2 linked regions of the Sandaracinus amylolyticus genome follow. The main gene of each other region encodes a partner of the protein of the gene in region 2 in a complex. Links are inferred from orthologs where the notes say so. Each region holds a gene or a part of one and is shown on either strand. Other genes may lie near its edges. The genes, in order: metK and groL.

Region 1 (3,161 bases), 3.5 Mb from region 2 along the record:
GCACGCGACGCCGCACGCGCCTGCGCTGCACACGGCCACCTGGTTGAGCGCAGGCGCGGGCGTCGGGCACACGATGCAGTCGTTCGCGCCGGTCCCGCAGCGCATCGGGTTCGTGAGCACGTCGTCGTACTCGGTGCTCACGCACATCCCGGCCGACTCGACGCACTCGTCGGCGCTGCAGCTGTTCGAGTCGTCGCAGTCACGCGAGCCCGGGCTCTGGCACCGCCCTTCGACGCACACCTCGACGCCGTTGCAGAAGTTCCCGTCGCCAGTGCAGTCGGTGTCGAACTCGCACGCCGGCGCCTCGCTGCACCCGATGCGGAGGTAGCAAGCGGTCCCGTCGGGGCACGCGGTGTCGTCGGGCGTGTTCTGGCATTCGTCGGTCGCGGTCACGCACTCGTCGCGCGTGCACGAGATGCCGTCGTCGCAGGTCGGGATCGCGCTCGCGATGCAGCGATTCTCCCGGCAGATCAGCCGACCGTTGCAGAAGATCCCGTCGTCGGCGCAGTCCTCGTCGAACTGGCACTCACCGCTCGTGCTCCCGTCGCCCCGCGCCGCGTCCGACGTGCTGCCGTCGCGGCGACCTCCGCTTCCTCCATCGGCGCACCCGGCGATCGCGGCGCCGGCACAAGTCAAGAGAACGAGCCAACCCCATGCTCGCAAAGCCATCCCGGATCCACCTCTCGGCTAGGTTCAGCGAGCGTACACGAATGCACCTCTCCCCCACCACGGGGGGCGAGGGCGTGCAGAGAGAGGTGCGCGGATTGACTCGGCTCGTGGACTCCCTTATGAACGCGCCGCCCGGAGCCCGGGCCGCCACGCACGTTCGACGCGCGAAGAAGAAAGGGTCGAAGCTCAGATGTCCGGATATCTCTTCACCTCGGAGTCGGTCACCGAAGGCCATCCCGACAAGCTCTGCGACGCGATCTCCGACTCCGTCCTCGACGCGATCCTCGAGAAGGACGCGCGCGCCCGCGTGGCGTGCGAGACGATGGTGAAGACCGGCTACGCGATCGTCGCGGGCGAGATCACGACGAAGGCCGTGATCGACTTCCCGAAGGTCATCCGCGCGGCGATCAAGGACATCGGCTACACGGCCGAGTGCGGCTTCGACTGGGAGCACTGCGCGATCCTCACCGCGATCGAGCAGCAGTCGCCCGACATCGCGCAGGGCGTGAACATCGAGACCTCGCTCTCGAAGGATCAGGGCGCGGGCGATCAGGGCCTGATGTTCGGCTACGCGTGCGACGAGACGCCCGAGCTGATGCCGATGCCGATCCAGCTGGCGCACCGCCTCGCGCAGCGCCTCGCGAAGGTTCGCAAGAACGGCACGCTCCCGTGGCTCCGCCCCGACGGCAAGACCCAGGTCACCGTCGAGTACGGCCCGGACGGCAAGCCGGTGCGCCTCGACGCGATCGTCGTCAGCACGCAGCACTCGCCCGACGTGAAGTCGAAGAAGATCACCGAGGCGATGACCGAGGAAGTCATCCAGAAGGTCTGCCCGGCGAACATGATCGACAAGAAGACGAAGATCTTCGTCAACCCGACGGGGCGCTTCGTCATCGGCGGACCGGTCGGCGACGCGGGCCTCACCGGCCGCAAGATCATCGTGGACACCTACGGCGGCATGGGCCGTCACGGTGGCGGCGCGTTCAGCGGCAAGGATCCGAGCAAGGTCGATCGCTCGGCCGCGTACTTCGCGCGCTACGTCGCGAAGAACATCGTCGCGAGCGGCGTCGCCGCGCGCGCCGAGGTGCAGGTCGCGTACGCGATCGGCGTTGCGAAGCCGATGGGCGTGTACGTGTCGACGTTCGGCACCGGCAAGGTCGAGGACGCGAAGATCGCTGCGGCGGTCAGCGACATGTTCGACTTCCGCCCGCGCGCGCTGATCGAGACGCTCGAGCTGCTCAAGCCGATGTACCGCCCGACCGCGGCGTACGGTCACTTCGGCCGCACCGAGAAGGGCTCGTTCACGTGGGAGCGCACGGACCGCGCGGCGGAGCTCGCGGACCGTCTCCTCGGCGGCAAGAAGGCGGCGAAGGCCACCTCGATCTCGAACGGCTCGAACGGCGAGAAGAGCGCCGCCAAGCCGGCGAAGAAGAAGGCGTCGGGCAAGGCCGCGCAGGCCTGACCGTCTCCGCCTGAACGATCGCGCCACGAAGGCCGCGCACCGGGACACCGGGCGCGGCCTTCGCGCGTTTCGAAGGTCGTCGCACGCCCGTTGCGCGTGCTCGTCGCCCTCGCCGACCATCTCGGCCAGGAGGGGACTTTGACGACCAAGTATTTGTTGCCCGAGAGCGAGATCCCGCGTCACTGGTACAACATCCTCGCGGATCTCGGATCGCCGCCCGCGCCCGTGCTGCACCCGGGCACGAAGGAGGCGGTCGGTCCGAGCGATCTCGCGCCGCTCTTCCCGATGGCGATCATCGAGCAGGAGATGAGCGCGCAGCGCGAGATCGCGATTCCCGACGAGGTGCGCGACGTGCTCGGGCTCTGGCGACCGACTCCGCTCTTCCGCGCCCACGCGCTGGAGCGCGCGATCGGGACTCGCTCGCACGTCTATTACAAATACGAGGGTGTCAGTCCGTCGGGCAGTCACAAACCGAACACGGCAGTCGCGCAGGCCTATTACAACGCGCGAGAGGGCGTGAAGCGGCTCGCGACGGAGACCGGAGCGGGCCAGTGGGGCTCGTCGCTCTCGTTCGCGGCGGCGCGCTTCGGGCTGCACGTCACCGTCTACATGGTGAAGGTGAGCCATCAGCAGAAGCCCTATCGCCGCTCGATGATGCAGGTGTGGGGCGCGGAGGTGTTCGCGTCGCCGAGCACGCGCACCAACGCGGGCCGCAAGATCCTGGAGCTCACCCCGGAGAGCCAGGGGTCGCTGGGCATCGCGATCTCGGAGGCGGTCGAGGACGCGGCGACGCACGACGACACCAAGTACGCGCTGGGCTCGGTGCTCAACCACGTGTGTCTGCACCAGACCGTGATCGGCCTCGAGGCGCAGCGACAGATGGAGATGGCGGGCGAATATCCCGACGTCGTCATCGGCTGCCACGGCGGCGGGAGCAACTTCGCGGGGATCGCGATCCCGTTCGTGCGCGACAAGATGAACGGCAAGAAGGTGCGCCTCGTCGCGTCCGAGCCGGCGAGCTGTCCTTCGC
Region 2 (3,159 bases):
GACCAGCTCGCGTCCGCGCGCGCCGTGGCAGAGGTGCGCGCCGACGAAGAACGGCGCGAGCTCGAGGCGCGTGACGCGCGCATCGCCGACTCCGAGCGCGCGAGAGAGCGCCTCGCCCGCGAGCACGAAGAGACGCGCCGCGCGCTCGCAGAGGCGCGCCAGATCCTCTCGTCGATCGCCAGCGGGCTCGACACCGGCGCCGTCGCGGCGGCCGCGCCCGCGAGCGACGCGCGCCTTCGCGAGCAGCTGCGCGACCTGCAGCGCGAGGCCGAAGATCGCGAGCTCATGCTCCGCTCGCTCACCGCGCAGCTCCAGGATCGCGACGATCGCCTGCGCGCGCTCGAGCGCATGAAGTCCGGCGAGGCGCCCGGCGACGAGCGCGAGCTCGTGCAGCGCGTGCTGATGGCGGAAGAGCGCGCGGTGCGCTTCGAGCGCGAGCTCGAGCAAGAGCGCCAGGCGCGCCGACACGCCGAGCAGAACGGCGGCTCCGCCGAGCGCGACGCCGATCTGCGCCGCCTGCACCAGACGCTCGGTGATCGAGACGCGCAGCTGATGGTCCTCGAGGGCCGCATCACGCAGTCGGAGCGCGAGCAGCGCTCGATGCGCGACGCGTTCGCCCAGGCGCGCGCGAGCCTCGAGACGCTCCTCGGCGAGATCGCGAACGATCAGCGCGCCGAGGCCGCCGATCGCATCGCGTCGATGCTGCGTCTCCTCCGCCGTTACTGAGCTGGCCCGGGGGAGGCTGCGCGCCTCCCCTCTCGACTCCCGCCCCGGAAAGACGAAGGCCGCGCCCTCCGAGGAGAGCGCGGCCTTCTTCGTTCAGCGCGTCAGCGGTGGATCAGAAATCCATGCCGCCGGGGCCGTGCGCGTGACCGCCGCCCGCCGCCGCCTTCTCCTCCTTCGGGAGCTCGGCGATGAGCGCCTCGGTCGTGAGCATGAGGCTCGCGACCGACGACGCGTTCTGCAGCGCGGTGCGGACGACCTTCGTCGGGTCGATGACGCCGGCCGAGATCAGGTCCTCGTACGAGTCGCGCGCGGCGTTGTAGCCGAAGCCGCCCTTGCCGTTCTTGACCTTGTCGACGACGATCGAGCCCTCGACGCCCGCGTTCGCCGAGATCTGGCGCAGGGGCTCCTCGATCGCGCGGCGCACGATGCGCACGCCGACCGCCTGCTCGTCGCTGAGCTTGAGGCCGTCGAGCGCCGACTGCGCGCGAAGGAGCGCCACGCCACCGCCGGGGACGATGCCCTCCTCGACGGCCGCGCGGGTCGCGTGGAGCGCGTCCTCGACGCGCGCCTTCTTCTCCTTCATCTCGACCTCGGTCGCCGCGCCGACCTTGATGACCGCGACGCCGCCGACGAGCTTCGCGAGGCGCTCCTGGAGCTTCTCGCGATCGTAGTCGCTCGTCGTGTCCTCGATCTGCTTCTTGATCGTCTCGATGCGGCCCTTGATCGCGTCCTTCGCGCCCACGCCGTCGACGATCGTCGTGTTCTCCTTGTCGATCCGGACGCGCTTCGCGCGGCCGAGATCGTTCAGGGTCACGTTCTCGAGCTTGATCCCGAGCTCCTCGCTGACGACCTCACCACCCGTCAGGATGGCGATGTCCTTCAGCATCTCCTTGCGGCGATCGCCGAAGCCCGGCGCCTTCACCGCCGCGACGTGTAGCGTGCCGCGGAGCTTGTTCACGACGAGCGTCGCGAGCGCCTCGCCCTCGACGTCCTCCGAGAGGATGAGGAGCGGCTTCTGCTGACGCGCGATCGCCTCGAGGACCGGGAGGAGGTCCTTCATGTTCGAGATCTTCTTCTCGGAGATCAGGATGTAGGCGTCCTCGAGGATCGCCTCCATGCGCTCCGGATCCGTCACGAAGTAGGGCGACAGGTAGCCGCGGTCGAACTGCATGCCCTCGACGACGTCGAGCGTGGTCTCGAGGCCCTTCGCCTCCTCGACCGTGATGACGCCTTCCTTGCCGACCTTCTCCATCGCCTCGGCGAGGATCTTGCCGATCGTCTCGTCGCCGTTCGCCGAGATCGTGCCGACCTGCGCGATCTCCTTCGGGTCCTTCGTCGGCTTCGAGAGCTTCTTCAGCTCCTCGGTGATCGCCGCGACGGCCGCGTCGATGCCGCGCTTGAGCTCCATCGGGTTGTGGCCCGCGGCCACCATCTTCGAGCCCTCGCGGTAGACCGCCTGCGCGAGCACGGTCGCCGTCGTGGTGCCGTCACCCGCGACGTCCGACGTCTTGCTGGCGACCTCGCGCACCATCTGCGCGCCCATGTTCTCGAACTTGTCCGCGAGCTCGATCTCCTTCGCGACCGTCACGCCGTCCTTCGTGACCGTCGGAGCGCCGAAGCTCTTCTCGATGACGACGTTGCGGCCCTTGGGGCCCAGCGTGACCTTCACCGCGTTCGCGAGCGTGTTGACGCCGGCGAGAATGCGGTCGCGCGCGGTCGTATCGTAGAGAATTTCCTTGGCTGCCATGTTCTTCGTCTCCGTCTTCCGCTGAAGTCAGTCTTTCGAGATCACTCCACGATGCCGACGATGTCGTCTTCGCGGAGGATCACCATCTCCTGGCCGTCGACCTTGATCTCCTGGCCGCTGTACTTGCCGAAGAGGACGCGATCGCCGGGCTTGACCTCGAGCTTCCGGACCGAGCCGTCCTCGAGGATCTTGCCGCTGCCGACGGCGATCACCTTGCCCTCGACCGGCTTTTCCTTCGCCGTGTCGGGGATGATGATCCCGCCCTTGGTCTTCTCCTCTTCCTTCACGCGCTGGATGAGCACGCGGTCGTGCAGGGGACGAATCGCCATGTCTGAGCCCTCCTTGGGGGTCCGATTTGCACTTCGTTAGCACTCGCACCCGGCGAGTGCTGACAGCGGGCCGGGAACCTAACCTGGGCCCTGCAACGGTCAAGATGGCCCCTCGCGATTTTCTCGCGACGCTGCGGACGCCAATGATTCCGTGCGGTTGCGCCGGTTCGTGGCGGCGCGTTGGCACTCGCGGCGCGCGGCTGCCGACGACGCGCCGGAGACATTCCGGAAACCACCGGAACACTTGGGGAATTCTTCGCGCCGCCGCCTCCGTGCCGTAGATTTTCTCGGCAGAAGCCTCGGAGGTGAGCACCGTGATCGAGACGTTCGCCGACCTGCGGTTCTGGTTTCGTGAGC

What was found.
Region 1: the proteins of groL (region 2) and metK are in contact, whole or in part, in a cryo-EM structure (PDB 8P4O), measured with the Escherichia coli proteins. The link is inferred for Sandaracinus amylolyticus from one-to-one orthologs.

The regions. Positions count from the first base shown.
Region 1 is NZ_CP011125.1:390,124-393,284, forward strand. The notes cover bases 150-2,995. They hold metK (methionine adenosyltransferase), read left to right. Parts: upstream 150-859; coding sequence 860-2,131; downstream 2,132-2,995. Other genes in these bases: DB32_RS49845 (hypothetical protein), read right to left, coding at 150-669; DB32_RS01595 (TrpB-like pyridoxal phosphate-dependent enzyme), read left to right, coding at 2,270-2,995. Outside these bases: more of DB32_RS49845, read right to left, coding at 1-149; more of DB32_RS01595, read left to right, coding at 2,996-3,161. UniProt on the Escherichia coli protein: Catalyzes the formation of S-adenosylmethionine (AdoMet) from methionine and ATP.
Region 2 is NZ_CP011125.1:3,870,941-3,874,099, forward strand. Bases 157-3,000 are described here. They hold groL (chaperonin GroEL), read right to left. Parts: upstream 2,474-3,000; coding sequence 839-2,473; downstream 157-838. Other genes in these bases: DB32_RS16515 (coiled-coil domain-containing protein), read left to right, coding at 157-726; groES (co-chaperone GroES), read right to left, coding at 2,515-2,802. Outside these bases: more of DB32_RS16515, read left to right, coding at 1-156; DB32_RS16530 (hypothetical protein), read left to right, coding at 3,108-3,159.